DNA from 2 places in the Lysinibacillus sp. NPDC097162 genome. Region 1 is predicted to be linked to the other one. Evidence: riboswitches for the same ligand, from Rfam matches in the RefSeq annotation. Region 1 holds a riboswitch; the other holds the start of a gene.
The links. A riboswitch is a leader RNA that binds a small molecule or an ion and turns the genes downstream of it on or off. The one in region 1 is predicted to bind thiamine pyrophosphate.
Positions count from the first base shown of each region.

Region 2: linked by a shared signal. The riboswitch ahead of thiT (energy-coupled thiamine transporter ThiT) and the one ahead of thiW (energy coupling factor transporter S component ThiW) in region 1 are both predicted to bind thiamine pyrophosphate.

Region 1 is NZ_JBIWDT010000005.1:27,806-44,458, reverse strand. Features, by position in the region: gene ACIQXW_RS18520 (hypothetical protein) at 1-1,505, shown strand, start outside; gene ACIQXW_RS18515 (ABC transporter ATP-binding protein) at 1,505-2,440, shown strand; gene ACIQXW_RS18510 (ABC transporter permease) at 2,437-3,282, shown strand; gene ACIQXW_RS18505 (hypothetical protein) at 3,295-4,737, shown strand; gene ACIQXW_RS18500 (AAA family ATPase) at 4,749-5,744, shown strand; gene ACIQXW_RS18495 (DUF58 domain-containing protein) at 5,741-6,613, shown strand; gene ACIQXW_RS18490 (vWA domain-containing protein) at 6,625-8,370, shown strand; gene ACIQXW_RS18485 (VWA domain-containing protein) at 8,354-10,951, shown strand; gene thiW (energy coupling factor transporter S component ThiW) at 11,011-11,502, opposite strand; TPP riboswitch at 11,723-11,830, opposite strand; gene ACIQXW_RS18475 (MFS transporter) at 11,886-13,082, opposite strand; gene ACIQXW_RS18470 (ABC transporter substrate-binding protein) at 13,484-14,557, opposite strand; gene ACIQXW_RS18465 (ABC transporter permease) at 14,554-15,351, opposite strand; gene ACIQXW_RS18460 (ABC transporter permease) at 15,348-16,157, opposite strand; gene ACIQXW_RS18455 (ABC transporter ATP-binding protein) at 16,147-16,653, opposite strand, start outside.
Region 2 is NZ_JBIWDT010000008.1:50,458-67,110, reverse strand. Features, by position in the region: gene ACIQXW_RS21985 (carboxylate--amine ligase) at 1-170, shown strand, start outside; gene cuyB (cysteate racemase) at 167-868, shown strand; gene ACIQXW_RS21975 (DEAD/DEAH box helicase) at 1,016-2,164, shown strand; gene ACIQXW_RS21970 (aminopeptidase) at 2,166-3,395, shown strand; gene ACIQXW_RS21965 (SGNH/GDSL hydrolase family protein) at 3,428-4,360, shown strand; gene ACIQXW_RS21960 (exonuclease SbcCD subunit D) at 4,757-5,914, shown strand; gene ACIQXW_RS21955 (AAA family ATPase) at 5,911-8,991, shown strand; gene ACIQXW_RS21950 (hypothetical protein) at 9,180-9,302, opposite strand; gene ACIQXW_RS21945 (magnetosome magnetite crystal formation protein family) at 9,331-9,663, opposite strand; TPP riboswitch at 9,792-9,899, shown strand; gene thiT (energy-coupled thiamine transporter ThiT) at 10,021-10,581, shown strand; gene map (type I methionyl aminopeptidase) at 10,836-11,591, shown strand; gene ACIQXW_RS21930 (hypothetical protein) at 11,639-12,352, opposite strand; gene ACIQXW_RS21925 (polyphosphate kinase 2 family protein) at 12,560-13,387, shown strand; gene ACIQXW_RS21920 (GNAT family N-acetyltransferase) at 13,497-14,084, shown strand; gene ACIQXW_RS21915 (class I SAM-dependent methyltransferase) at 14,388-15,137, opposite strand; gene ACIQXW_RS21910 (helix-turn-helix domain-containing protein) at 15,279-16,355, shown strand; gene ACIQXW_RS21905 (beta-class carbonic anhydrase) at 16,471-16,653, opposite strand, start outside.

The DNA of each region.
Region 1 (16,653 bases):
CAGCTAAGAAACAGGTTGGTAGTGGAGAAATTGTGCAAACAACGTTTTCATTAGGAGATCAGCCTTTAGCATCGATGGATGGTTATGCGGCATTAACGGCGAAAATGCTAGATATTCAAACAATGTCTCAACAAACAACGATGCAAGGTCAATCAACGATGGATCAGCTTTCTTATGAGCTAGGTAGTATTAATGAGTTATTCCCATCATTTGAAGTGTCTGTTACTTATATGCTCATCGTCATTATTCTTTATATTTTAGTAATTGGTCCAATCCTTTACTTTGTTCTAAAGAAAATGGATAAACGTGAGCATGCTTGGTGGGTAGTTCCTGCTATTTCTGTTGTCCTATCGATTGCGCTATTTATTTTTGGTGCAAAAGATCGTATTGTACAGCCACAAGTACAACAATCGGCATTTTTTAAAGTAAATGAAGATAGTAGCGTAAATGGCTATTATGTTGAATCGATTTTAACAAATCGAAGTGGTAATTTTGTTGTGAATGCAGATAAGGCTACGACTGCACTAGCATTCCGTAATAACTATAATCTTTCCGGTGCAGCGGGTTCATTACATGAATCATCGTATATTAAGGAGCACGCAAATGGTTCGACATTAACATTACGTGATTTAAGCTATTGGTCTGTACAATCTTTTGGAGGAAAAACTGCAGCTCAAAATATTGGCAAAATGGATGTTGATATTACATTAAAAGACGAAAAGCTTTCAGGAACAGTTAAAAATAACTTCCCGTTTGCTCTAAAGGATGTCACTGTAATATCGGGCACGAAAGAAGTGAAGCTTGGTGATATTGAACCAAATGCCACACTAACGGTGGATAAAGAAATGAAAACAACGGTTCTTCAAAAGCCTTCAAACTTTAATAATTATAATTATGATAATCCAAAGTCGAAGGAAGAGGTTGACCCAATACGTATTGAACGCATGAAATCTCAGGCACTTCAATTAGTAGAAAATGAAAAACAACCAGTCATTACAGCTTGGGCAGAGCAAGCGATTGTTGGCGTAGAACTTGAAACAAGCGTCAAGATGTCGCCTATTTCTTATTTTGTACAGCCATTCGATGGAAAAGTTGAAATGTCCGGTCCATTTACGATGAAACGCAACAACTTTTCATATAATTTGAGCCCACAATCATCAAATGCCTTTTTTGATAAAATAGATGAACAGTTGAATACTTGGTACTTGTCAGACGGCTTATACGAATTATCGATAGAGATGCCAGACAATTTTATGAGCTTCGTTCAATCTTTAAATGAGCTCACAATTTCTAATAAAGATGTTAAACGTATGCAGCTTTCGATTTGGAATAATACAACGAATGCCTATGAGCCATTAGTGGATACAAAGCAGGTGTTTACAAAAGATATTACTCAGTATTTCAATGAAAAGGGTGAACTGCTTTTGGAAATTAAATTTGGACCAGATCAAACTGGAGAGCAGACAAAATTACCTGAAATAGAGCTGAAAGGAGTGGCGAAGTAATGATTGAGATTCGTGATTTAACAAAAAAGTATGGCTCCTTCATAGCACTAGATCATTTAAATCTATCATTGGAGGAAGGGGTAGTGTTTGGTTTTGTAGGTGCCAATGGTGCTGGGAAATCGACAACATTTTCGATTTTAGCAACATTGCTTTCCCCAACTTCAGGCGATGCATTGATTAACGGAAAAAGTGTCATTAAGGAACCAAAAGAAGTGCGTAAACAAATAGGCTATATGCCAGATTTCTTCGGTGTATACGACCAACTAAAGGTAGATGAATATTTAGACTTTTATGGTGCGAGCTATGGCATTGGAACGCAGGACCGTAAAGTGCTGATACCACAGTTACTAGAGCTCGTTAATTTAACTAATAAACGTTTTGAATATGTAGATTTACTATCACGAGGAATGAAGCAGCGTCTATGTTTAGCAAGAGCCCTCATCCATGATCCAAAGGTATTAATCTTGGATGAACCTGCTTCAGGATTAGATCCACGTGCGCGAGTAGAAATGCGTGATATTTTACGAAATTTAAAATCCATGGGAAAAACCATTTTAATTTCCTCGCATATTTTGCCAGAGCTAGCTGAAATGTGCGATGAAATTGGCGTTATTGATAATGGTAAACTGATTGCCCATGGCAATGTTGCTACTATTCAAGCTCAGTTACAAGGGGAAAAGCGCATTGTCATTAAGGTTTCGGATTGTTTAAATGAAGTACGTGCATTTTTGGAAGAAGATCCACTTATTTCTTCAATAGATGTGATGGACAATCGATTGGAAATTGCCTTTAATTACCGTGGAACGGACAGTGAACAAATCATGTTACTGAAAAAGGCAATGCTTGCGGATTTACCAATTTATGCATTGAGTGAAGAAGAAAAAGATTTAGAGGATGTCTTTATGGCGATTACGAAGGGAGCGGACAATCAATGATGGAAAGGTTTTATAACCCTGTACTTGTAAAAGAATTGAAGTTACGCTTCCGTTCTTTTAAAAGCTTTTCAGGTTTAATGTTTTATCTAGCAGTGATTTGTATTTTTATCGCAGGCTTTTTACTGCTGACGACTGAATTTACCGGCAAAGGCTTCTTCAGACCCGACACAAGCTTTATGATGTTTGCAGTACTGACAATTTTACAAATGGCACTCGTTCTTTTCATTACACCGAGTTTAACTGCTGGGGCAATTAGTAGTGAACGAGAAAAGCAAACGTTAAATATTTTACTAACAACTACACAAAGCTCAACACAAATTATCATTGGTAAATTATTGTCATCCGTGGCGTTTTTAGTATTAATGTTAATCGCGGGGCTACCGTTGTACAGTTTAGTATTTTTATTTGGTGGGGTATCACCTTCACAACTTATTTCAATCTTTTTATTTTACTTATTAACAGTTGTTGCAATTGGCAGTATTGGTGTTATGTTTTCAACTATCACGAAGAAAACAATTGTCGCAATGATAGCTACGTACGGTTCAATCATTTTTTTAGGTGGAATTACGGCGTTTTTCTTCTTCCTATCGATGGCATTCCATCAAATGGGCAATACGATTGCAACAAGTTCTTCATTTATGACATATTTTTGGGCATCTATTAATCCAGGTGCTTTAATGCTTACACTTATTTCTCCATCTATGGGAGACGCGTTAACCGAGCTTAGCGGAGTGAAGTTCCCAGTATGGATTACCTATTTAGTAGTTTATATTTTAATTATCGTGTTAAGTTTATCGATTGCGATTAAAAAATTACGTGCCAATATGAAGAGTAATCGATGAGGAGGAAACAGCATGGAGCGTCGACAGCAATTACGAAAATTTATTCAGCGTGCAAAAAACAGTTTAACATTTGAGAAAAGTCTACCAATTGCACAGTACGGGTTGTTTTTAGCATTGCTTTCGAGTGCTTTGCTCGTCCTTGTATCAAGATTGTTTGTTTGGCCATATTATCGTCAAATTGCGCTTGCTACCTTTATTATTGGCATACTTGCTACAGTTGTTTTAATGTGGTGGCGACGTGTTAAAGAGAAGGAAGCATTGCATGCGTTGGATTATTACTTCGCTCATAATGAATTAGTAACAGCATTGTCATTTAAAGATGACAAAGATCCACTCGTGCAATCTTTACTTGCAAAAGCTGTCCAAAAGTCGGAAAAAGCCTTTGCTGAATTTAAAGCTCGAAAGAAAAATTTGTTTCGAACTCAAGCCTTCGTCGGCCTTTTTGTGACAGCTGTCGTATTAGCAGTACTTTATATGTTCCCAGCGGCAACACAAATTGAAGCGATTGAAGTTGAAAAAGAAAAGGCTGTTATTGAGGACATAAAAAAAGAAGTTGCCAAGTTAGAGAAAAAAGCAGAGACAAAAGAAGTGAAAGAGCAGTTAAAGGAATTACAAAATACATTAAAAGAAACACAAACTGCCGAAGAAGCATTACGTGAAGTTGTGAAAAAGCAGAAGGAATTAGCTCTAAAAGAACAGCAATTAAAAGATAAGCAGACTGCGAGTAAAGAAGGCGCTGCAGACAATAACAATGACGCTTTATCAAAAGAGGAAATCGCACAGTTGAAAGAGCTTGCTCAGATGCAGCAACAGCTTACACAAAGTGCGAATACAACACAAACTGCGATGAGCAATTTAGGGAAACCAGCAAGCAATACATTACAAAATGCTATTGCTAGTGCTAATAGTACAAATAATAACCAGCAGAGCAATTCAAACTCGAATCAACATTCTTCAGGTAACGCACAGCCGAGCAGTCAACAAGGGCAATCGGGACAGCAAGGACAAAATAATTCCCAAAATGGTTCCCAGCAAGCAACAGGCAACGGGCAATCACAAGGCAACCAGCAAGGCCAAGGCCAGGGCCAAGGACAGGGACAGGGTCAAGGTCAAGGACAGGGTCAAGGTCAAGGCCAAGGTCAAGGTCAAGGAAGTGGCTCAGGTTCTGGTTTAGGAAATGGTGCGGGGAGCGGTCAAGGCAGCCGAAACTTATTAACTACACCTAGAATTGGTGGATCTAATGAAACGACTGTCGATGGCGGGCAATTAGGCGACGGTTCGCATGTATCTGAGCAACAAGGAAATGGACCGATTACGAAAGGTTCTATCCGACCGTATGAAGAAGTAATTGGCTCATATAAAGACAGCTATTTAGAAAGCTCAGAGCGTTTACAATTGCCGAAGGATTTACAACAAGTCGTGCAATCATATTTCACGACTATTGAGCAGCAGTAGGAGGAGAAAACATGGCATTTACAGAACAACAGTATGTCGAAATGGGTACGAAATTACAACAAGTAAAAGATGAAATTCATCGTTTTATTGTTGGACAAGAAGAAGCAATTGATTACACATTATATGCAGTCCTTGCAGACGGTCATGCGCTGTTAGAAGGGCTTCCTGGATTAGGGAAAACGATGCTCATTCGTACAATCTCTGAAGTGCTCGATTTATCTTTTTCACGTATTCAATTCACGCCGGATTTAATGCCTGCTGATATTACAGGAACAAGCATGATTGAGCGCACAGCAGATGGCAGACAGCAGTTTGCATTCCAGCCAGGGCCAATTTTTAGTCAAATGGTATTGGCAGATGAAATTAACCGTGCAACACCAAAAACGCAAAGTGCCTTGCTTGAAGCAATGGGGGAAAAAACGGTTACGATTTTAGGGGATACGAAGAAAATGGCAAAACCATTTTTTGTCCTAGCTACACAAAACCCAATTGAAATGGAAGGTACATATCCGTTGCCTGAGGCGCAAATGGACCGTTTCCTTTGTAAAATTCTCGTTCCATATCCAGAGAAAAGTGAGCTTATGGAAATTATGAAGCGGACAACAGGTGCGCAGGAAGTAAGCTTACAAAAAGTTTTGGATACAGATGGACTAATTATGGCGCAGCAAATGGTTAAGGAAGTGATGATTGCTGATGAGATGCTTGAGTTTGCAGCAGATCTTGTTGTGGCAACACACCCTGAAAGCGCAGATACTATCGATGAAGTAAGGCACTATGTTATGTATGGCAGTGGACCTCGTGGCTTGCAAAGCTTAATTAAGTTAGCGAAAGCTAGAGCTTTAATGAGTGGACGCTTTCATGTGTCTGTTGGGGATATTAAGTCAGTGGCGAAGCCCGTATTACGTCACCGAATGCTGCTGAATTATGAAGGGGAGGCTTCAGGTAAAACAGCAGATGATGTGATAGACGTTATTTTAGAAAAAGTACAGCAAGGCGTAAGTCGATGACAAAAAACATATTGCCCGAAGATTGGTTAGCGAAAATAAGTCGTTTCCAAGTGGCGACTGCCTCCAAAATGCGCGGCCAGCATAAAGGCTCGCATCGTTCGCAGCGCTTCGGGGCATCCCTCGATTTCTCTGATTTCCGCGAATATCATTTAGGTGATGATGTGCGACAAGTAGATTGGAACGTCTATGCAAGAACCGATAAATATTTTATTAAACGTTTTTTAGATGAGCAAGAAATGAGAGTGCATATTTTATTAGATGCAACAAAATCAATGGGCGATCAAGCAAAATGGACGTTTGCGCGGCAAATCGTTGCTTCACTTGGATTAATGGTACTTGGGCGTGATGACCGTTTATCGTTTGCTTATGTGCAGGATGACGTGAAGCCACCGTTTCGTCGTAAAGGTGCAATGTATCGTCGTGCCTTTTTGCAAGTTGTAACAGAAATTGAACAAGCAACTTATACAGCAGGCTTTGCACAGGGAGCATTAAAGGCTTTACCAAAGGATAGTACTGTGCTATTCATCGTGACTGATGGGCTTGAACCTATTGAGGAATGGGAGCAGTTATTGAAAAGATTACCCCGTTTTGCAGGAGATGTCCGCATTTTACAAATCGTTACTGAGGAGGAGCTATCCCCTCATTATGCAGGAGATGTGCGTTTACTCGACCGTGAAACAGGGCGTGATGTAAATGTCACGATGTCATCAAAAGTACTAAATACGTATGAGGCAAGACGTCGCCTTCACGAAGAAGAGTTTGAAACCATTTGCCGTCGCTTTGGCGTGCGTAAACTGCAACTCAAGGTGGAGGACGGGTTGCAACATGCAATCTTTCAGCAATTATTAAAAGCACATTGGATTAGGTGAGGTGAGCCGTTTTGGGCTTTAGTCAAATTATTTTTAGCTGGACGGCCATCATCCCGGTCATTGTCCTGCTATATTATTTCTTTCGAAAAAAATATACCGATCAAACGGTGTCCTCAACACTTTTTTGGTCTGAAATTATGCAAGAAACTCGGGTTTCTCCATATTTAAAGCATTTACAAAAAAATGCGTTGCTCTATTTGCAATTGCTAGCATTGCTCCTATTAGTGCTAGCACTGATGAATCCGTATGTGAAAAAAAGCACTATTGCGGGTGCGCAGACGATTTTTATCGTTGATACGTCCGCTACAATGCTAGCCGGTAAAGAGCAATCTACATTTGATGCACATAAAAAAGAAATGCAATCATTAGTGAAGCAACTTGACGGACGACCTGTCACATTAATAACAACGGGCAATACGCCACAAGCAGTACTACAGCAGGAAACTAATGTGAAAAATATTGAAAAAGCGATACAAGATTTACATGTAACGTATGAAACTGCGCAAATGAATAAGGCGCTTGACGTTGCACAAGCATTTGTTGGTGATACGCAAACATCGATTTACGTCTTTACAGATTCACTCGATAAAAAACAATTGCCAATGGAGAAAGATTCAGTGAAATGGCTCGTATATGGTGCTGAAAAGGGATTAACAAATGTTGCAATTACACGCTTTGCGGCAACGACAGACGGTAAATCTACGATGGCGTTAGTGCAACTACAAAACGATACCAACCAGGAGCATGAGCTGACAATTACACTTCAAAATAATCAAGGTGAAGTGATAATGGACGAGCAAATATCTTTATCAGCGAATGAAGCTACGACTAAAACATTTAAAGATTTACCTTTAATGGATACTATAACAGCGAACATTGATGTGAAAGATGATTATGCAGTGGATAATACACAATCGGTTGTGCTTCAAACTGCAACAGCGAATATCGTTGTCGACCAAAGCATGCATCAACTTATTCAAAAGGGCTTTCAATCTATTAATAATAATGTAAAGATTGTACCGTCATTACAACTAGCGGATAACCAAAATGCTACCATCGTAACAAATCAAACGTCATTACTTCAAAAAATACAAAGACCGTTAGTATTAATTGGACGTGATGATGTTGAAAAAAAGGAAATTAATGGTGAGGTAAAAACAACGAGCGATGCTTTATTTGCATTTAGTGAGTTAAATGATATTTATGTAAGTGCTCTGTATCCTGCTTTTGATGGCTATAAAACAATTGCCACAGTAGGTGATAAACCATTTATTCAACGATCACCACAAGGGGATATTATCGTTCTAGCTGATATTGCAGATACGGATTGGCCATTATATCCTTCATTCCCGTTATTTTTATGGAGCGCGGAACAACAATTATCTGAATCAGTAGGATCTCTTGGCATTTTCGCACCAAATGAGCAACGTTCAGTTGCGTTAGCACAAGGAGATTGGAGTGTCTATTCTCAGGACGATGAATTTTTATCGTCAATTACTAACGGTTTATTAACTGCACCGATGCAGCCAGGTATTTACACGGCTCGCTCAAGTAGTGAAGAAAAACGTCTTATCGTGCAACTACAGGCACCTGAACGTGTGATAGAAGAAGGGACGAGCTATACGCTTGGAGAGCTTCAGCAAAATGGCAAAGAAGAAGTATCAAAGGCTTCATTTGTCCCTTGGTTAATACTCATTATTTTATGTTTGCTTGTAGCAGAGTGGGAGGTGCAACGACGTCGTGGATTTACGAATTGATACGCCATTAGCCTTATTGTTATTAGTGCCATTGTTTATGTACTTTGGGTGGACTTATTGGCAAGAGCGTATGCGCCTGAAAAAAAGTCATCTTGTTGTAATGAGCATTCGTGTAATAGCAATCGGTTGTTTGGTCTTTGCACTCGCAGCGCCCTATATTTTATTACCAGTAAAGGACGAGCAAGTATTATATTTAGTTGACCGTTCTGCTTCGATGAATAACACAGAAGCGGAAATGACTAGTTTTATAGAGGAAAGTTTGAAATCGAAAAAGGATGAACAACTTGCAGGGATTTACTCTTTTTCATCAACTCTCCAAACAGAAGCGATTTTATCGAAATCATTAAAGGAAGTTCCCAAATTTACTGAAGTCAAAGGAACAGACCAAACGAATATTGAGCAAAGTCTTCAACTTGCTACAGGTATTGTCGATCCTAAAAAGGCAACAAGACTTGTTTTACTAACTGATGCCAATGAGACACAAGGGAGCGCGCTAGATTTTGCAACGAAGCTAAAGGGCTCCAATATTAGTGTAGATGTCGTTCCATTTCATCAAAGTGTGACGAATGATGTGTCGCTAAAAAGCTTTGTTACACCACAAGTAGCTTACGTAGGTGAACAGCAGCAGCTTGTTACGGAAGTAAATGCTACAGCTGCAGGACAAGGTGAACTATTACTGTACGAAAATGACAAACTCATTCATCGCGAGTCTGTAGAACTTGCACAAGGTTCAAATGTTTTCACATATAAACATACGGCAACTGCAGAGGGGCTTGTAAAATATGAGGCACACGTGCAAGTTGGACAAGATGCTATTTTTGAAAATAATAAATTAACAAGTATTACAATGGTGCAAAGTGAGCCACATTTACTCATTGTTAATGGCTACGATACGACATCACCAATTGCTGCAGCGCTAGGGGCGAATTCAATCTCCTATAATGTGATAGATGCAGCAAGCTTACCAAATGAACTTTCTAGCTATTTGCAATATAACGCTATTATTTTTGATAATGTACCTGGACACTTAGTCGGTGAAGCGAAGATGGGCGTTATTGAGCAGGCAGTCAAAAACTTTGGTGTTGGCTTTACAATGGTCGGCGGTGAAAATAGCTTCGGCTTGGGTGGCTATTTTAAAACGCCGATTGAAACATTATTACCTGTTGAGATGGAGATAAAGGGTAAAGAGCAATTGCCATCGCTAGGACTTGTCATCGTACTTGACCGTTCAGGAAGTATGTATGGCTCAAAATTAGAGCTAGCGAAAGAAGCGGCCGCACGATCAGTTGAAATGTTACGCGATGAGGATACGCTTGGGTTTATTGCCTTTGATGATCGACCTTGGGAAATCATTGAAACTGGACCGCTTGGTAATAAAGAGGAAGCAGTCGATACGATTTTATCGGTAACTCCAGGTGGTGGTACGGAAATATATAGTTCACTTGCAGCGGCATATGATAGTTTGGCAGATTTAAAATTGCAGAGGAAGCATATTATTTTATTAACTGATGGACAGTCGCAATCAGGCAATTATGAGGATTTAATTGAAAATGGTAAGGAACAAGGGATTACACTTTCTACAGTGGCGATTGGACAAGATGCAGATGGCAACTTACTACAGTCATTAAGTGAAATGGGTAGTGGTCGTTTCTATGATGTCATTGATGAACAAACAATTCCTTCAATTTTATCACGTGAGACAGCCATGATTTCCCGTACTTATATAGAAGACAATCCATTTTACCCTACAATTTATAATGCAGCTGGATGGAATGCACTCTTTGCAAATGGTGTGCCACAAATGAATGCATATATTGGTACGACAGCGAAGCAGGGAGCTGCTGTGATTGCCGAAAGCGAGAAGGAAGACCCTGTATTGGCTCAATGGCAATATGGACTTGGTAAAACTTTCGCTTTCACATCAGATTCGACAGGGAAATGGGCTGGTGACTGGGCAAGATGGCAAGGATGGGGATCATTTTGGCAAACAATTATTTCGCAAATGCTACCAAGTTATAATGATGTAGCCTATGATGTACGTCTTGATACAGATGGCTCATTTATCATTACGGACCCGACAAATGAAGCTGCCTTTTTAGATATTGTCGCTGTTGATGAATCTGGCGAGGAGCTTGATTTGCAGCTTGAAACGATTTCTGCTTCGCAAGTACGTGCAGTTGTCCAAGCTAAACCAGGGTTGATTTTTTTCCGTATTGCTGACGAAGAACAGGCGATTTATCAGGCTGGACTAAGCGTACCGTACAGTGCAGAATATGAATTACGTCCTGTGAATGAAACACTTGTCGAGCAACTAACGAAGCAAACAGGTGGCTCTGTCTTGAAAGAACCACAAGATGTGTTCCGTAAGTTCACTAACAAAGGAGCAGAGCGCCAAAATATTGCAACATGGTTATTATTAACGGGGATGCTATTATTCTTCGTAGATATTACGATTCGACGCTTTGGCTGGAGCTTCATAACAAGGCATAAACAAAAAGAAAAGTCTGTAGAAGAAGCAACTGTACAGTCGGAAGACACAAACGTTGCACAGTTATTAAAAGGGATGAAAAAACGCTCTTAATTAAAAAAACGATAGCACATTGCTAAAAGCGTGTGCTATCGTTTTTTTTATAAACATAGCTACTTCGTAATAAGAATATGCGATGCGTTTTTCTTTAGACTGCTAGCAATCATAATACCAAGAAATGCCCCAATTAAACTAGATGTAAAAAATGCAGGCATAAAAAATAATGCTCCTACGGACGTTCCCATTAATAACTGCGCATATGGTACAGCGACTAATGAGGCAAGGATACCAGTGCCAAATACTTCACCAATACCAGCTAGCCAGTTGTTGCGACTGTATTTATAAGCAAAGGCTGCACATGCAGCACCGATGACGCTACCAGGAATCGCTAAAAGAGAGCCTGTGCCTGTTAAGATACGAATTAATGATGTAACTATAGCAACGACGATGGAAGGCATAGGACCTAATAGAATGGCACAGATGACGTTGATCGCATGTTGTACAGGATAAGCACGTGCAATGCCAGTTGGAATGGAGACAAAAATAGAGCCTGCTACTGCAATAGCTACTAATAAAGCCATCGTAGTTAGTTTTCGAATAGACATGATAGATACTCCTTTTAGTTTTGTGCGATGAATCGCCGATAGAACCCAGTGAACCGCCGGTAAAATGTGAGAAATCGCCGATAGAACTTCCGAAATCGCCGATAAAACCGGACAAATCGCCGGTAGACCTCGCAAAATCGCCGATAGCACTGTCTAATGAATACAAAAAAGCCGCTTCCTTGTCACGAAAGGAAGCGGCCTTGCATTTTACATTACACGAAAGCAAGCGTCGCCACTTCCCTCCGCTAGTGTGAACTAGATCAGGTTCAAAGGGTCCGTATATGAGCATATACGTCTCAGCCTTGTAAAGACTCCCCTAGTGGTATTAAACGATTTAATTTTTCGATAATAAATGTACCATATTACAAATAATTGTCAATAGACTAATTTGCATCAGGCTGCATAAGATGCGGCGCCTTTTTCAATGTCCAAATAAGCGCTAGTAAGAAGCATGTCATTAAAATAATTGCCCCAAATATATACGGGCTGTTCATATTCCAATCGAATAAAAGACCCGCAAGTGCAGGACCAATCATATTTCCAAGACTCATATAGGCATTGGTAAGTCCAGCGGCTAAACCTTGTTCATTACCAGCAAGTTTAGAAATCAGTGTGTTGACGGCTGGGCGAATAAGTGTTGTTGCCGTTGAGAAAATCGTTGCGACAACTAAAATAAGTGCGAAGCCAGAAACAAATAATATTAGGAAAATAGCTACAGCAGCAATAAATAAATTGACTAATACAACTTTCATTTCCCCAAAGCGTTTAAAGAGTGGTGTTATGATGAACATTTGCACAACAACACCAAATGCGCCACCGACAGTTAAAATGATCGCAATATCGGTAGGTGTGTAGTTAAATTTGTCTGTCACAAATAATGATAATGTCGTTTGGAAATTGGCGATGCCGAACGAGAACACTAGCATAATTACCAACATAACAAAGTATGGCATTTGGACTGAACGTGCCATCTGTCTTACGAGATTGTCTTGCTTTTGTGCTTTCTGAGCTGCACTTGGTTTTGTAGAAGGTAATAACAACAATGAAAGGATAGAGGCAATAATAGCAGCTCCTCCAGCCATGAAAAATGGGAAATGCAAACTAACTTTAGATAGGAATCCACCAATACCTGGTCCAATCATAAAACCAAGAGACATAGCGGCACCTAACATGCCCATTCCTTTACCTCGTTCTTCATACGTTGTGATATCTGCTACAAACGCCATAATTGGAGGTGCTACAAAGGCAGAACCTAAACCTCCTAAGAATCGAGCAACAAAAAGCATCCATACGTCTGTAGATAGCCCGAACGAAATTTGCCCAATACCAGTTACAATCAGACCAAAAATAATCAAATTTTTTCGACCATATCGATCCGAAAGATTCCCAGCAATTGGAGAAAAAATGAATTGTGCAAAGGCGAACGTTGCAATTAACATGCCAAGAACTTGTCCTGCTGCACCAAATATATGTAAGTACTTTGGCATAACAGGAATAATAATTCCGATACTCCCCATTGCGATAAACATATTAAACATTAAAATATACAAAGCCGCCTTGTTAGACTTCTGCTGGGTCATCGAATACCCCCCTTTTTTCTATTGAAACATTACTCCAGTCTATCATAAAGAAATATTGCTTGGCTATTGGATTATAGTCGTAGATGAATGACCTGGTGATTGGAACAGAGATATTGTTTTTTCCTATGAATAATACCGTTGATTTCCGCTACGGGCGGTCGCTTTCCACGGGTATACTGTAAGCCGCAACCCTCGCTGGCGCGCAGCCTGTTGCGTCTTACGTGTTGTGCGTTCCCGCAGGAGTCGCCGCCCTCCGCTCCAATTAACTGAACATATCGGAAGTGAAATTCTCTATTAGAACTATCAAAAGAAAAAATGACAAAAGACACCAAGTATTTAAACTTTTGATGCCTTTTGTCGACTCTTTGAGAGAGAAAAATATTGTTTTTTCTCTTTAGTATTTATCGAATACTCATTTTAAATTCTAAAAACAATTCATTGTATTTGCCTAAATATTCTGGACCAAGGTTTTTATATACTTCTAATTTTTTGCGTTGCTCCTCGGAAGGGTAGAAGCGCTCATCAGTTACAACTTCTTTATCCATTAAGTTCATCGCTGCAATATTAGGTGTAGAATAGCCTACATAATCAGCGTTTTGCGCACCAGATTCCGCTTTCAACATAAAGTTAATAAAAGCATGTGCACCATCAACATTTTTTGAAGTTTTCGGGATAACCATATTGTCAAACCATAAGTTTGAGCCTTCTTCTGGAACAGCAAAGTCTAAGTCTTCATTTTCAAATAACATATCTGCTGCTTGACCAGACCATGTGAGAGCGACAGCCGCTTCGTTATTAATCATTAAAGGTGTAATTTCATCACCGATGATTGCTTTAACGTTTGGTGCGAGTGTAATTAGTTTATTTGTAGCCTGACGTAACTCATGGTCATCTAACGAGTTAAGGGAATGACCAAGACTATTTAAGCCCATGCCAATAACTTCACGTGCACCATCTACTAAAAAGACTTTACGTTTTAACGATGGGTCCCATAAATCTTCCCAAGAAGAGAAATCTAAGTCACCGACCAAATCTGGATTATAGACAATACCTACTGTGCCCCAGAAATAAGGAACAGAGTATTCATTGTTATCATCAAATGGTAAATCGAGAAAATACGGATCGATATTTTTAAAATTAGGTATTTTCGTTTTATCTAACGGAAGTAGTAAGTTTTCTTCCTTCATTTTTTCAATCATATATTCAGATGGCACTGCAATATCGTAAGCCGTACCACCTTGTTTAATTTTCGTCATCATTGCCTCATTGGAGTCAAATGTTTCGTAAATAACATGGATACCCGTTTCTTTTTCGAATTGCTTTAGCAAATCAGGGTCGATATATTCTCCCCAGTTAAAAATCGTTAATGTATCTTTACCACTTTTACCACCGTTCGCACTCATTGCGTCAGCAGCGTACATTAAAAGGGCGGAAACGACAAGAATAGCGATAGTAGCTTGAATTAAAGATTTCATTGTTGTCCCCCCGTTCTTTTACTTGTACGGCTAGTAAAGAAATAATAGCCGACTACAACTAATATAGTTACGAAGAATACTAAACCAGAAATTGCGTTAACCGTTAAAGAAATACCTGCACGAGCCATCGAGTAAATTTCAACAGATAATGTACTAAAGCCATTTCCTGTTACGAAAAATGTTACGGCAAAGTCATCCAATGAATAAGTTAAAGCGAGAAAGAAACCTGCAAAAATACCAGGCTGGATATACGGTAAAATAACGCGCATCATGACATCTTTTTTTGAAGCGCCAAGATCTAAAGCTGCATCAATTAACGACTTATTCATCTCTAGCAATTTCGGTAAAACCATAAGTACTACAATAGGAACACTAAACGCTACATGGGCTAATAATACCGAAGCAAAGCCTAGTTTAATGCCAACCATTGTAAATAATATTAAAAAGCTTGCGCCGATAATAACATCTGGACTAACGATTAACACATTATTTAAAGAAAGTAGGGTATTGCGCATTTTCGAATCTTTTACCGTAACAATACCAATTGCTCCTAATGTGCCAATAATTGTCGAGATAAGGGCTGAAAGCAGTGCAACAATTACCGTATTAATTAAAATAACGAGTAGTCTTGAATCCTCGAAAACTGCCTTGTAATGGTCCAATGTAAAGGATTGGAAGTTAGTCATGGAATCCCCACTATTGAATGAGTAAAAGACTAAGTAAAGTATAGGTGCATACAGGACGATAAAAACAATCGCTAAATACACTTTTGCAGATGTTGAGAGTTTGCTCATCGTACGCGACCTCCTTTATCCTTTTGACCTGTAATAAGCATAATAATCACCATGAATAAAATTAAAAATACGGCAATCGTTGAACCCATGCCCCAGTTTTGCGTCACAAGGAATTGCTGTTCAATTGCTGTACCCAGAGTAATGACACGATTCCCTGCAATTAAGCGAGTAATCATGAATAGTGATAAAGCTGGAATAAATACAACTTGAATCCCTGATTTAACGCCATCCATCGTCAATGGTAATACGACGCGACGGAACGTTGTAAAAGCAGATGCACCTAGGTCGCGGGCTGCGTATATAAGCGTTGGATTTAGACGATCCAATGAGTTGAAAATTGGTAAAATCATAAATGGTATAAAAATATAAACAGATACAAAGACAAAGCTAATATCTGTGAATAGCATTTGCTTCGGATCAAAGCCGAATACTTCAATCGCTGCGTTAATCGGACCATATAAACCAAAAATCCCTATAAATGCGTATGTTTTTAACAATAAATTAATCCAAGACGGAATAATAATGAGCAACAGCCATAGCTGCTTGTGCTTTGTTTTTGTTAAAAAATAAGCTGTTGGGTATGAAATAAGCAGTGTAAAGAATGTTATTAAAAACGCATACCAAAACGAACTAAGTGTCATTTTTAAATAGACAGAAGAGAAAAATGCTTTGTAGTTATTAAGCGTAAAATTGCCATGTAAATCTAGTAGGGAGTAGTAAACAACGAGAGCAATCGGCGCAATAACAAAAAGTGCAATCCATAAAACATATGGAAATAACGCTGATTTCGAAGTTTTAGTTTGCATCTTCGTCATCTCCATAGGATTCTAGACGTTTATCGAACTCTTCCTCAGTTTCATTTAAGCGCATTACATGAATGGCTTCTGGATCAAAGTCTAATCCTATTTCTGCCCCTACTTCAGCTTTTTTCAATGAATGTACAAGCCACTCATTACCTGCCTTGTCATATGTGGAAAGCTCATAATGTACACCACGGAATAATTGTGTATCTACCTTAACAATTAATTTTCCTTTGTCGACTGTTGTAATTTCTAAATCCTCTGGCCGTATGACAATATCGATTTTCTCATTTGGTTTCATCCCTTGGTCAACACACTCAAACACTTTACCAGCAAATTCAACTGTAAAATCTTCTATCATAACACCGTTAACAATGTTTGATTCTCCGATAAAGTCGGCAACAAAACGGTTAATTGGTTCATCATAAATATCTACTGGCGTACCTGATTGTTGAATTTGACCTTCACTCAGTACGAATATTTCATCACTCATGGCTAGAGC
Region 2 (16,653 bases), on a different contig from region 1:
AACTTGTAATTGAAGCTAAAAGTTTGATTCGACAAGGTTTAGCAACGGATTCTATTTTTAATTATAAAGATATGAATGCGAAGCGTTGGCTGAATGTAACGCTTGATAATTTAAGCTTCTATCGCAAATATAAGAAATATTTTAACAACAAAGGTCTGTCTAACTCATGAAAAAACAAACTTTAGGTATAATTGGTGGCGTCGGTCCACTTGCAACAATGTTTATCGGCGAAATGATTGTAAGACGTACAAAGGCTACAAAAGATCAGGAGCATGTACATACCATTATTGATAATGATACAAATATTCCTGACCGAACAGCTTTTATATTAGATAAAACAAAAGAAAACCCTGTTCCAGTTTTAATAGAGGATGCAAAAAAACTAGCCTCTGTTGGAGCAAATTTAATTGCCATTCCGTGTAATACGGCACATACCTTTTATGATGAAATAGCACAAGGCTCTCCAATTCCTGTGCTACACATGATTCGTGAAACGGCAAAGCGAGCAAATGATTTAGGGGCAAAGCGGGTTGGTATTTTAGCGACAACGGGCACGTTAACGTCACGCATGTATCAAGATGCATTAGAGGAGTTTGGCATTACACCAGTAATACCAGATGATCAAATGAAAGAAAAAGTGATGGCGATTATTTACGATTATGTGAAAGCTGGTAAGGATGTCACACAAGAAGATTGGCTGCCTATCGAAGAAGCGATGCTAGCCTTGAATTGTGATCGTATCGTACTAGGCTGTACAGAGTTATCAATCGTCAATCGAGACTTAAAATTAAGTGACAAATATATAGATTCATTAATCGTTTTAGCTGAATGTGCTATTTTAGCATGCGGCTATGAATTAGTGGAGTAACATTTGGCTCACCTGTTGTAAAAGGTGAGCTTTTTTAATCCATGTCTAAAAGATTAATGAGTATTGCACAATATATAGAAGGAAAATGCTTGTGCACAGCTAGTGTGTTAAACTAATGTCAAGCAGGATAATAAGGTGGGAATTAACATGTCAGTAATAAATTTATTAAAAGAAGAATTACAAGCAAAATGGAACTTTGAAGAACCGATGAAAATTCAAGAAGAAATGATTCCAGCAATGCTTGAAGGCAAGGATATTGTAGCAGAATCACCAACAGGCTCAGGGAAAACATTGGCTTATGTGTTGCCTTTACTTAATAAAGTAAATGGATCGAAAAAGCAAACACAAGGTTTAATTGTTGCGCCATCTCAAGAATTAGCAATGCAAATCGTCGAGGTCATTCGTGAATGGACAGCGGGTACTGATATTACCGTACAACAACTTATTGGTGGTGCAAACTCTGCACGACAAATTGAGAAGTTAAAGAAAAAGCCAACCATCGTAGTTGGTACACCAGGTCGCTTAAATGAATTAGTGCGTTCGGGTAAATTAAAGTTAAAAGAAATTGAAACAGTTATTTTAGACGAATGTGATCAGCTACTAAGCCGCGAGTATCGCGTTGTGGTGAAATCATTTATCGAAGGGTCAGCATTCGGTCGCCAAGTAGTTGTTGTTTCTGCCACAATTACTGAAGAAATTGAATTAGTCGCAAGCCGTATGATGTTTGAGCCATTACGCTTTAAAATTAAACCTGAGGATATGGTGAAGTTTGGTAAAGTCGTGCATTCGTTCTTGAAAGTAGAAGAGCGTGATAAAACAGACTTCCTCCGTAGACTATCACATACAGAAGGCTTACGTGCCCTTGCTTTCGTCAATAATATCGATCAATTGTTAATGAAAGAAACGAAGCTACAATATCGTTCAGCACCAATTGTGACATTACATTCTGACATGAAAAAGGAAGAACGTAAAAAAGCTTTAGATGCATTCCGTAAAGGAGATGCGCGTGTTTTAATTGCCACAGATATTGCGGCGCGTGGTTTAGATATTGCTGGTTTAACACATGTTATTCATGTCGATGTTCCACGTACAATTGAACAGTATTTGCATCGCTCTGGTCGTACAGGTCGTGCAGGTGCAGATGGTGAAGTACTAACATTGTTATCATACCATGATGAAAAAACGTATAAAAAGTGGACACGTGAGATTCCAGGCAAACCAGTGCAGAAGGTATGGCATGATGGAAAGCTCGTAGAAGGTAATTCAAAAACAATTGGACAAAAGCGAGGGAACTAATATGACATTTGAAGAAAAATTACAGGCATATGCAGAACTAGCGGTTAAGGTTGGTGTCAATATTCAACAAGGGCAATACTTATTAGTGAATACATCAGTGGAAGCTTTAGACTTTGCTCGTCTAGTGGTGAAGGAGGCATACAAAGCTGGAGCTGGTCGTGTTCATGTTAATTTTTCAGATGATGAAATGGACCGTGCTTATTTCGAGCATGCGTCTGATGAGGAATTTAATCGTTTTCCAGAATGGGTTGTTAAAATGCGTGATGAGCTAATCGAACGCAAAGGGGCATTATTATGGATAGATGCGGCTGACCCAGACAAATTAACTGGTATTCCAGCAGACCGTTTATCAACACATCAAAAGGTATCAGGCGCAGCATTGAAAAACTACCGTAATGCAGTCATGAAGGATTTAATTGCATGGACTATCGTCGCAGTACCTTCAGAAAAGTGGGCAGGAAAAGTATTCCCGAATTTAGAAGTTGAAAAACAAGTACCAGCTCTTTGGGAAGCCATCTTTAAAACGGTGCATATTGGTGAGGGGAACGCTGTTGAAAACTGGCGTACACATGTTGCAAATTTAGAATCGCGAGCTGCATTACTGAACAATAAAAAGTATGCAAAACTTCATTATACTGCACCAGGTACTGACTTAACGATCGCATTAGCACCTCAGCATAAATGGCTTACAGGTGGCAGTAAAACTCCTGATGATACTATTTTCATCGCTAATATGCCGACGGAAGAAGTTTATACGTTGCCAATGAAGCAAGGTGTAAATGGCTATGTTAGTAATACAAAGCCATTAGTTTACCAAGGCAATATTATTGATGGCTTTAAGCTTACATTTGAAGAAGGAAAAATTGTTGATGCGAAAGCGCAAGTTGGGCAATACCTTTTACAAGAGTTAATTGCAGTCGATGAGGGCTCATGTTATTTAGGAGAGGTAGCACTTGTCCCGCATGAGTCCCCAATCTCGGCTTCAGAAATATTATATTTCAATACATTATTCGATGAGAATGCTTCAAACCATTTAGCTATCGGCGAAGCTTATCCAACTTGTTTAGAAGGTGGAAGAGATTTAGAAAATGGTCAACTTGAAGCGTTAGGGGCGAATATTTCAGTTACACATGAGGACTTTATGATTGGTAGCGGCGAAATGGATATTGACGGTATTTTACCAGATGGTACTGTGGAGCCAATTTTCCGTAAAGGTAGCTGGGCTTTTTAATAGACTAACGTAAATAAATGTGAGGTGAGCAGATGAAACGACTATTGAGCCTAGTAAGTATAACGGTGCTTTCGTTAACACTTGGTGTTTCATCTGCTTTTGCACGTGCTGAAAATTATGTAGCACTTGGTGATTCATTAGCAGCTGGTCAAACACCATATCAGGAAATTGATGCAGGCTATAGTGATTTTATCGCGATGCGTTTAGGGAAGATGGGACAACTGAGTCACTATACAAAAGAACTCGCTTTCCCAGGCTTCACAACAGCGGACGTTTTAGAGCGGGTAAAATCAGAAGAAGCAAGTGAGGTGTTAGCGAACGCAACACTTATTACGATTTCAGCAGGCGCCAATGATTTACTGCGTCTTGTGCAGGTCAACCCAATGGCTGGTACGTTAGCATTTTCACAGCTTCAGGTAGACTACGCTTTAAATATAGCCAGAAAAAATATAGCGGAGATGTTGGCAGAGCTAAAATTACGTGCACCCAATGCGAAAGTGTACGTCATGGGTTATTATTTTGCCTATCCAAATGTGCATGCAACACAAAAAGAGGGAACGAATGCACAGCTCATGAAGTTAAATACGATTTTAGAGCAACAAGCTGAGCAGGCAGGGATGACTTACATTAATGTCTATGATGCTTTCGGATTGCAAGCTACACAGTTCTTGCCAAATATTGCGGATGTCCATCCAAATTTTGAAGGTTATCGTCAAATGGCGAATGCCTTTTTAAAATCTTATAGTGGTAGTGATATGTTAGCAATCTCTACATCAGAATTACCAAAGCCTAATCCAATGACATTTCAAGAAATATTACAAAAACAGGCAGAGTCCAAGAAAAGGTCAGTAGAAGCAAAACAGGAGAAAGTTTCAACCGTCAGAAACATTCAAGGCTTTATTGGCTATGCTACTTTCATTGAAAAAGCCAGAGCCAATCAACGCTTGCAACTACAACGAATCTAGGACATGAAAGATCCAAAAAGCTGTAAAGTAAAAAAGTATGCTAAGTAAATGAACTGCTTCCTAATTAGGGACAATTCAAGTAACTTAGCATACTTTTTTATTGTAGTGACAGGCACCGAAACAATTCTGAATTTTATGAGTGCCAGGCACCAAAACAATTCTGAAATGCGCGACAGCGAGGGTTGCGGCTTACACTGTGCCCGCGGAAAGCGAAGTGGATTTTTACGAAATAGAAGGTTGAAACATTGCAAGGTGCCCGTGCCGAGTGCTGTAACGAGTAACAGGCACAGAAACAATTGAGGCTTTTTCCATATAAAAGATGTTGTCTTAAAGCAAGAATATAGTTAAATGCATGATAAAATAAAATAATAGAAAAAGACAGGAGGCGCAAATACAATGAAATTATTTCATACAGCCGATTGGCATTTAGGCAAGCTTGTACAAGGGATGTATATGACTGAAGATCAACACTATATTTTACAGCAATTTATGCAAGCCATCGATAAAGAAAAACCGGATGCAATTATTGTAGCAGGAGATTTATATGATCGCTCAATGCCACCTGTAGAGGCCGTTAATTTACTGAATGATGTTTTAGCAGAAATTGTACTGGAGAAGAAAATTCCTGTGTTAGCGGTCGCTGGCAATCATGATAGTGCAGGTCGATTGAATTTTGGTAGTCGTGTAATGCGTGATAGTGGATTACATATAGTAGGTCAGTTCACAAAAGAGCATTCACCTATTGTACTAACAGACGAATTCGGTGAGGTCCATTTTCATCTTGTGCCGTTTGCAGAGCCAGCTTCAGTCCGTACTATGTTAGAAGATGATACGATTCAAACACATCAAGATGCAATGCAAAAAATTATCGCACATATCAAACAAACGATGGAAACAACAAAGCGTAATGTTTTTATTGGACATGGCTTTGTGACGAAATACGGCTATGAAGAAGAAAACACGAGTGATTCAGAGCGTCCACTATCTATCGGTGGGTCTGATTGTGTGGATGCAGCGCTATTTAAACATTTCAACTATACGGCACTGGGGCATCTCCATAAAGCCCATTTTGTATTGAATGAATCGATTCGATATGCGGGTTCTCCCTTAAAATATTCGTTGTCTGAACATTTACATGAAAAAGGCTTTTTAATTGTAGAACTAGATGCAAGTGGAAACGTAGAAGTCACTAAACAAAAACTTGTGCCAAGACGTGATCTACGAGTGGTAGAGGGCTCGATGGACGATTTATTAAAACTACCACCATGTGATGATTATGTTTTCGTACGTTTAACAGACGCCACACCAGTCGCTTCACCGATGGAGCGAATTCGTACAGTATTTCCTCATGCGATGCATATTGAACGAAAAGCGTCACGAATGCAAGAAAACCATGAAATACAAGCAATTGAAATGGAAAAAGTAGAGGATATTGATTTATTCCGAGGATTTTATGCTGATATTTTGGGTGAACAGCCTGACTCAGAAACTGAACGTTTATTTATAGAAATGCTACAGGAATTATTAGAAGAGGAACGGGAGGCAGTTCGATGAAACCACTCAAGTTAACTATTACTGCTTTCGGTCCTTACAAACATACAGAAATTATTGATTTCCAACAGCTTGGTGAATATCGGTTATTTGCTATATCAGGAAAAACAGGTGCTGGTAAAACGACTATTTTTGATTCCATTTGTTATGCACTTTATGGATCAGGAAGCGGAGAAGATCGTCAGGATACAGCGATGCTTCGAAGCGGTTTTGCTGCAGATGATGTTTACACTTCAGTGGAATTGGTTTTTGAAATGAGAGGTAAAGTTTATCAAATTGTACGTCAGCCGGGCCATATTAAAGCAAAAAATAAAAGTGTTACAGGAAAAAAAGTCGAGTTAGCAGAAATGAAGGATGGTAAATTTGACTTTAGTATTGTGGAAAAACAGCAAACAAATGAAGTGGATAAAAAGTTGCTGGAGATTATAGGACTAACAAAAGATCAATTTAGTCAAATTGTAATGTTGCCACAAGGAGAGTTTCGCAAACTTTTAACTTCAGATTCAACCAATAAAGAAGTGATTTTACGTAAGATTTTTAAAACGGATCGTTTCAGTGCAATGACAAAAAAGCTAGATCTAAAAAGAAAAGAAGCAGAAAAGGATTTAGAACGTGCCCAGCAATTAAAAGAGCATTTACTTGGACAAATTGCAGGCGTTTTACCACACAGATCATCAACACTATTTACTTGTATAAGCAATAATACCGACAATATGCATCAGCTAAAAAATGCCCTTGAAGAGGAGCAATTCTTTTATAGTGCTAGTATACGAACGGAACAAATGCGCTATGAAGAAGCTTATGCAAATCATCAAAAAGAACAAGAATATTACAGTATGGCAAAGGCGCTCAATGAACAATTCGATCAACAGGCACAACGACAAGCACGTTTGCAATTGTTGATGCAACAACGAGAAAAGTATACAGCTATGGAACAGGAAATACAGTTAGCAGAGCAAGCAAATCGTCTCATTATGCTTGAACAACAGTGTGTAGATTTACGGACAGAGCAAAATCGAAAAGAACAACTTTATCAGCAAGCTACAATTAATCACCAAAATGCAGTGGAACAACTGAAGAAATCGCAACAATTGTATACAGAGGAAGAAGCAAAAGAGCCTGAGCGTCAGCAAATATTGCAACGCGAAATAGAGCTATTAGCATTAGTGCCGAAATTTGAGGCATTTGAAAGTAATCAGCAGCAATTAGAAATAACAGAACAGCTTGTCGAAAGTTCCAAGCGTGCAGTAGCTGATAATCTTCATATTTTAGAAAAAGAACAAATGCAAGTTCGACAATTAACAGCAACGATTGAGCAATATGAAAAACAGATGGAACCATATGCAGGCTATTTAGAACAGCTTCCATTACTGAAAGAGCAAGTAACACTTTTAGCTCAAATTGAAAAATATGAGCGAGCGATTGAAGTAGCTGAGCAAGCTGTTATTAATGCACATCAACAATACAAAGAAAGTAAGCAAGCACTGCAAACAAAAGAGCAACAATGGATTACCGGTCAGGCAAGTATATTAGCAGCTAAGTTAAAGGACGGAGATCCATGCCCAGTTTGCGGTAGCACAACACATCAACTAACACATAGAGAACCGTTAGAAGTAGTAGATGAAGCGGAGCTAGAATCTTTACGAGCGATGACCAATGCAATTGAGCGTAAATATTTGGAACAAGAGGCGACGTTAAAATCGACTAAAAAACTGCTTCAAGAGGCAATTGAACAAGTAGATGCTTATCATATTTCAGTAGCTGATCGATTAGAACTGACAACTTCTTTACACGCTATTGAACAACAAGTGACTGTTTTAAAAATAGTGAATGACCAACTGTCCGTCGCGCGAGCTAAGCTAAAAGGGCAACACGAAAAAAATGAACAGCTACAACAGAAACAATTACAATTAGAGCAACATTTTGCAGAGCAATCGAAAGAATTAATAAAACAGCAAGCGATTGTAGAAGAACAGCAAAAGCAAATACCCGAACATGTACAGTCATTACGAGCTTTAAAACAAACGATTGCAGATGTGGGATCACAAAAAATGGCGTTACAGTCAGCTTGGAACGCAATACAACAAAACTTACAAACGACTAAGGAAGCAACAAATAAAGCATCAATGGCAGAAGAACTAGCTAAAACCGCATATGAGGAATTGCTAAATAAACTGAATGACAAGCGTGAACAGTTTTTAGTAAGCATGAAAGATGTTGGTTTTGCAACGTATGAAGATTATGCTGCTGCAAAGCGTAGCGTTAGTCAAATTGATGATTTACGTAAAGCATGTCGTGATTATGCCTTACAATTACATTCCTTACAGCAACAAATGGAGGATGGAGCAAAGCATCTTGAAGGAAAAGAAAAGCAAGATCTAACAGTATTAGAAGAAAAGCTTGAGATGCTCCGTGCCACATATGAAGAAGCATTTAAAACCTTACAACAAACGCAAAGCTATGCAAAGGCATGTGCAGACTTTATTGTTAAAGTAGAGGAAACGGCAAAGGAAATCCGTGTCCTTGAAAAAGAAGCAGGTCGTGTAAAAGAGCTTTACACAGTGTTGAATGGTCAAAATCCGAAAAAACTTTCCTTTGAGCGGTATATTCAAATTAATTATTTAGATAAAATCACTGCGGCAGCAAATATTCGTTTATTCCATTTATCGAATGGACAGTTTGAACTGCGTCGTTCCGATCGGTTAGAGAAACATGCGAAGCAAAGTGGGCTTGGGTTGGATGTCTATGATGCGTATACAGATCAATTAAGAGATGTCAAAACATTATCAGGTGGGGAGAAATTTAATGCATCATTAAGTCTTGCATTAGGTATGGCCGATGTAATTCAAAGCTTCCAAGGTAATATTCGTATTGAAACAATGTTTATTGACGAGGGCTTCGGTTCATTGGATGAGGAAGCGTTAAATAAAGCGATTGATACGCTAATTGATTTACAAGACTCTGGAAGAATGATTGGTGTTATTTCACATGTAGCCGAGTTAAAGGCTGCTATGCCGGCAGTATTACACGTTGAAAAAACGTTGAGCGGACATAGTACAACACATTTTGAAGTAAAATAAGTGCCAGTCACTCAAACAATTCTGAATTCTTAGGGCACTGGGAGTAGGGTTAGACCCCAAAAAAGTGCCAGTCACTCAAACAATTTATGTATAACAAAGTAAAAACCTACGAAGCCTCCTGCGGCTTACAGATTGTTGCGCAGCAGGAAAGCGAAGTGGGTTTTTACGTTATAGGAGCCCATTGGCTATTATTTTTTGTGTGTCGTTACGTTTGGAGTTGTTCCTTTTTTTGCTGCGACCACTTTTTTGACAATCGGAATAACGATGGGCGCTAATTTTATAGCAGTTTTAACTACTTTCGATACTTTCATGAATACGACAGCTCCTTAGTACTAAATTTTAACGAATAACTCGTACAGCTTGGACAATATTCCAAATGACTATGCCTAACGAAACGAGTAAATAAATACCAAAAGATACAAACCATATGATAATAAATGTATTCCCATTAGACGAAGGATCAAACGTGTTTAATGACATAGTAGAAAATATAAAGACGATAAAGAAAATGATACCAAAGACAAACGGTATTAAATGAGAAATAAGTGCTTTGATGGAGTGTCTCTTGACATCGCTATCTTTTGACACGAAATAAACGATTAACGGAACGATAAATGGTGCAAAAAAAATACTGAGATAACTAAAGGCAGATAAAATTTTTGGATTCTCCATAGTAGTCCCTCCTTTTTAATTATTTACGCATAGAAAACTCGAAAGTTTCAAAAAAATTAATGTTGAAAAGGTTGTAATTGCAAAAGTGTTTGCGTACAATGAGGGTGTTCAACAAAAAAATTAGATGTAACGACCACAAGGGGAGCTGATGATGTCAGCTGAGACTGGGCACGTAATGCCTTTACTCTTCGAACCTGTAAGTTAACGCTTGCGTAGGGATGTGGATAGAAACCGACACTTTTACGATGTGAGGCTCTGTCCTGGCATCGTTTTTTTATGCCGGATTGACATGCATATCAAAATGATTTCTATTCCTGCTCTTGTATCCTACATCGGAACAAAGGAGAGAATAATAATATGGACAAAAAAAGATTACTCATGCTGGTGGAAATTGCAATTTTCGCAGCGGTAGGACTTGTACTCGATCAAATTTCCTTTAAAGTATGGGCACAAGGTGGCTCGGTAAGCTTAGTAATGGTACCAATCATCTTAATAGCATTTCGTTGGGGCCTCTTATCAGGACTCACAACCGGGCTATTGATTGGTGTTATGCAAACAATGTTTGGTGCTTATATTGTGCACTGGCTTCAAGGATTACTAGATTACGGGGTAGCCTTTACCGTAGTAGGTTTAGCGGCAATCGTTCGTGAACCTGTATTAAAAGCGGCAACAGCTTTAAATAAAAAGAAAATGGCCGTTTATATTGTCATTGGTACGTTGTTAGCTGGATTCCTACGTTATCTTGCGCACACATTTGCAGGTGCAGTATTCTTTGCAGAGTATGCAGGCGAGCAAAACGCATGGATTTATTCAATCATTTACAATGGAACATACATGCTTCCAGCAACAATTTTAACAGCCATTGTTGCTGTGCTATTATTTACAGCTGCGCCACAATTAATGCAGCGAAAATCTTAAACACTATAAGACTGTCCTAAAAGAGAAAATAGTATGCTAAGTGTTACTTAGTATGCTATTTTTTTTATTATCCAAGGTTTCCACGTTATTTGGTCAATATTTTTTAGCCGAAGAACTTCAAAAAAGGCCTGATTATTATTTGCATGGTACTTATGAAATAATGTTAGCATAGAATAATTAAAGCGTTTGGCGTTATGGACATATAAAGTTATGTTATATTAATGAATAGATATTAGATGAAAGGGACGTTAAAAATGATTGTAAAAACGCAAGAAGAAATTGAAGCCTTTAAAAAAATTGGTCGCATTTGTGCAGAAATTCGTGAGGCAATGAAGGAAGCTACAAAACCGGGTGTGACAACACTTGAATTAGATGAAATTGCAGGCCGCATGTTTGCTGAAGCAGGAGCTATTTCTGGTCCTAAAGGAGAATATGATTTCCCAGGATACACTTGTATTAGTGTCAATGAGGAAGTTGCCCATGGTATTCCAGGACAACGTGTTATACAAGAAGGGGATATTGTAAATATTGACGTATCCGGTTCACTAAATGGCTATTTTGCAGATACAGGTATTTCATTTGTAGTAGGGGAAGGTTACGAGGATAAAGAAAAACTTTGTCACGTAGCAAAAAGTGCCTTTGATCGCGCTATGACAAAAGTAAAAGCAGGTTCTAAATTAAACCAAATTGGGAAAGCTGTTGAGCGTGAAGCTTATGCAAATGATTTAACTGTTATTATGAATTTAACAGGTCATGGATTAGGTCGTTCATTACATGATGAGCCAAACCATATTTTAAATTATTACGATGCTTGGGATTCAACAATTATGAAAGAAGGTATGGTGCTAGCAGTTGAGCCGTTTATTTCTGCGAAAGCAGAACATATCGTTGAAGCTGGTGATGGCTGGACATTTATTACACCTGACAAATCATTAGTTGCCCAAATTGAGCATTCAATTATTGTTACAAAAGATAAACCAATCATTTTAACTTCATTAGATGAAGCATAAAATAGCCAAGTAATAAACAAGGCTAAATGAAAAACCTGCTTACCGATTTATTTTCGGTGAGCAGGTTTTTTTTTGACAAATCGGATACCAACGATTAGGACGCCACATAAAAATAGAGCCGCTGTCGTCACAAGTAATTCATCAAGTTGATTATGGAATGCAATGCCAATATAAGCCCATATAAACACGCTAGGATAAACAATATCGAAATGATAGTAGCGAATATGTAAGGCGATGGCTACACCGATTGACAGTAAAATAACTGCCCAAAGTGGGTTACTAAGTCCAAAACCATGCCATTCATAAGATGTTAGCGTAAAACTTGCATTTGTCATCATGATAAATGTAGACCAGGCAAAATAAATTGAAATGGGCAGACGGCCAGTTAAAGCATTATTTGTATGCGGATAAGTATTGTAAAGGATAAACAAGTACAATACTAAAATTACAGAACAACAGAAAAATACGATGAATAATTCATAATGCCAAAATAAGATAGAGAGCGCCTGTAAAATGCATACATTGCTAAAGAGAACAGTCTGTTTAATAGATGTCTTTTGAAAATTCATAACTAACCAATATGCGAGTAAAATGTAAATTAATATCCATATCATATAACTAATATTAATAGGTGCAAACATTACGGGAAAACGATTTGAGATTTCTAACGAAGATTGACCATTTATTTTTATGAAATAGGATGAAAAGGTTAGGATGAGTGAGACAATAAAGGTTATTGTCATTAAAATAAACTTAGGCAAGGATTCCTCTCCCTTCGTGTTAAATTGTATAGGGAAAAGACAAATAAGTATATGACTGTCACATAATATCTATTTTATTATAGCGGAAAACCCTTACAATGTATCATATGAATTTGCATTAAAAAATCTACATTTTACCATTTGAATATGCATCCAAATATTTCTTTAGTACAATAGAAATAACCAATTTGAAGGAGTGGAATTTTTATGGCTCAAAATCTTAAAAATCTTGACCTATCGATTGAACTAGATAAAAAATTATATAAAAAGAAATTAAAAGTACTTCAATACGAAATGTTAAATGCACAGCAATTTTTACTAAACAATAAAATCGGACTTATTCTAGTATTTGAAGGAATGGATGCAGCAGGTAAGGGTGGCGCCATTAAACGTCTAATTGAACGTGTAGACCCACGAGGTTACATAGTCCATCCAATTTCAGCTCCACAGCCTCACGAACTACGCTATAACTATTTGCAACGCTTTTGGAGAAAGTTACCGCAACATGGACAAATCGCTATATTCGATCGTTCTTGGTATGGAAGAGTGCTAGTAGAGCGTATTGAAGGATTTGCAAAAAAAGATGAATGGTCTCGTGCTTATGAAGAGATTAACAACTTTGAAAAGATTTTAACTGCTGGAGACTACATTATTATAAAATTTTGGTTACATGTGTCAGATGAAGAGCAGTTAAAGCGTTTTAATGAGCGAGCGCAGGATCCGTATAAATCATGGAAGTTAACGGATGAAGACTGGAGAAATCGTGAGAAAACACCTGAGTATATAGAAGCGGCAAATGAAATGTTTGCAAAAACAGATAAGAAAAATGCTCCTTGGATTTTGGTGGCAGGAGACGATAAAAAACATGCACGAGTACAAGTGTTACAAGAAACACTTGCACATATTGAACGCGAGGCACAAAAAAGAGGTCTACATCTATCGAATGTTTTAGATAAGTCCCATATAGAAGACGCTGAATCATCAAGTATTGAATTACAAATACATTCTAAAAAACAAGTAAAAACAAGTAAATAAATCGACCGATGCTGTGATAACAAGACAAGACTGTTTTAGTTGTAGCAGCATCTTTTTTTACATACAATGAATATGTATTTACATTTATCGGAAGGCTTGTGGGGGAGAAATGGTGCTTAAAATTTGGAATTTATTAAGGAAAAAGGGTGGAAATGTGGTCTCGATTCAGGGGGGAAAATGCTACGTTCGCACATTCCAAGAAAAAGATGCACAAAGCTTAATGGGTCTTGTAAGTCGAAATAAATATTTTTGGTCTACATATGAGCCGTTACAGCGTCCTGAATACTATACAGTTGATGCTCAATATAAAAAAATTCAAGAAAGTTTATATTTAATGAACTCGAAGAGGGAATATACATTTGGTATATATGAGCTAGGTACAAATAATTTAATAGGGCACATTTCGTTGTACGCTATCAAACGTTTACCGTATTCAAGTGCATTTGTTGGCTACGCAATGGATGAAATCTATGTTGGGAAAGGGATTGTTTCAGAAGCTGTAGAATTAGTTGTCCAATTTGCCTTTGAACAAATAGGATTACATCGTGTGGAGGCTTATGTATCAACTGAAAATAACGCATCTATCCGCGTCTTAGAAAAATCAGGTTTTCAACGAGAAGGTTTGTTAAGAAAATTATTGTACATCAATGGCCAATGGGTAGATCACTATATGTATGCCCGCTTAGAGCCATCATGATGAATAGGCTATAAGCTATTAAAAAGTGCAAATGTGGCAATGGTAAAAGAGATAAAGTGTTAGATTGACTACAATCAATTTAACACTTTTTTTGCAATGCCGTTGTTGTCCGCTACGGCGGGCGCTTTCCGCGGGCACACCGTAAGCCGCAACCCTCGCTACGCGCGGATCGTTGCGTCTTACGTTTTGTGCGTTCCCGCAGGAGTCGCCACCTCCGCTACCAACAACTAGTGCTCACTCTTTATAAAATTTTAAAGTATTGTCCCACCCACATTTTTTAGATGTTCATTTCGCATCGAACAGTCATTTAACAGCTTCAAATGTTATGACTTGATTTCGATTTGTTGGGTCTTGCTGATAGCAATAGTCTGCTGAAATAACGATATCTCTAAATCCAATTTGCATTAGAAGCCTTTTAAATTCATTGATTCCATACCATTTCAAAGTAAAAATTTCAAATTCGCTTTCGATACATTTACCATCTTTCCATTTATCGTAGCGATGATGCGAAGTAGTTGTTTGATTAATATAATTTACTTCAGATTGTGTTACTTGTAATGTAATTAATTCGCCTTGATTGTTTGTAAACGTTCGATAGTGTGAGCTACCTTCACTAAAATCAGGTTGCAAAAATAAATCTACAATTAATCGCCCATTTGATTCTAGATGATGGTGAAAATTAGTTAGTATTTGAAAAGCCTTGTCATCGTCTTCAATTAATAAAAATGTTCCTGCTGGGATAATAATTGCTTCATATTGTTGTTCTGACTGAAAGGTCTCCATATTGGCTAGAAAGATGTTTGCTTCTTTATTTGCCATCTTTAAATTGTCTCGGCAGTACGCTAACATTTCTTCGGAAAGATCGAAACCTTCAATTGCCAATCCTTGCTCAAGTAATGGAATTAAAATACGACCCGTTCCAACAGCTGGCTCTAATATTTTTCCTTTCACATGTGAAAGTCTTTGGCTATAGTATTCAACATCACCAAACGAACTGCCAATTGGTTTATCAATATTATAAACTTCTGCTGAAATAGAATGATAAGTTTGCATATGTTCCTCCAACTAAATTATTATTTTTTCTATTTATAGTATTATTATACATAATTTAGTTAATTATTTTTTAAAAAACACAAGAAATATCATATAAAAGATATGGATGCTACTTATAATTTTATTTGGGGGGTGAAATAAATGGATGAACAAATACAATTTATGATTGAGTGGATTGAAGGTAAATTAAAAAATCAATTTTCATTAAATGAGCTTTCTAATTTCATGGGATACTCCCCGTACTATTGCTCTTTTAAATTCCACCAAGTAACAGGTATTAGTATTCGACGGTATATTCATCTTAGAAGGTTGTATTTATCTACAGAAGATTTGGCGAAAAACAGAAAGATAATTGACATCGCCTTTGAGTACGATTATTCCTCGCAGGAAGCATATAGCAGAGCTTTTAAAACTGTTTTTGGTATAAGTCCGAAAGAATATCAACTTAGCAAGTTGCCTGTTCAGTCAATTGTTAAACTCACTATGAATAAAGACGGGGAATGGTATGGAATGAATATCAATCAAAAAGTTGAGGTAGAGCGGTTACAAAATACGAAAAGCGAATTATTTGAGAGGGACGTACTTAACATTTTGAACGGACAAATGATGTATGAGGAATTTAAGGATAATAGACTAATGGGGGATTCCGATTACGCTCCTTTTAATGAAGCTATGTGTGTAAACGCCACTACTAAACAAGTTTTTAATAAAGCGTTTATAAACAAACGAGCTGACGGACATCGTGATTCTGTAGAGAATTATATGCAGAAGGTAATTGCACCATTAGAGAGTCTTTTTCACAAAGAGTATAAATGTATCGTTTTATGGTTTGGTGAAGACATGTTTTGTCAAATGAACCTTCTTACTATACTGTCTTATCTTGAACAGTCAGGCTATGAGGGGAAAGTGTTCTTAAATAGTTTCAGGGAGGATGAGTTTAAAGTTAATCAAACTGAACTTTCATTAGGACATTATGATGCTGTATACAACGAAGTATTGGTCAACCACAATAAGCCGACTAACGAAGTACTACCCGTAATGTATCAGGCAATCAACATATACTTAGATATGCTAAACGAAGATAATGCAGTAGTAAAATTTATTGCTAAAAATAAAGACATGCCAACAACAGAATTATTGAAGCAATTATTTGCTCTATTTCCGACAGTAGGCTATGGTGATACACAATACGTAGAGCTTATAAATAAAATTAAATAGGACAAAAAAAATGTGTCTATCATTCGATCTTTCGATACGATAGACACATTTTTTTATTGAATGATTGTTTGCCAATAGAATAGTGAGCTACAAAAAGCTCAGTTAATTTTGTATATTATTTGCTACCATCGTCGATTAAATCAAGTCGACCAGTATTCGGATCAATTACTAAACCATGAACAGGTACAGTTTGTACCATTAGGGGGTGATTACGAATCGTATCAACGCTTTTCTTAACGCTAGTCGCTACGTCGCCGAAACCACGTAAAAAGTCTTTTAAATCAATACCCGAGTATTC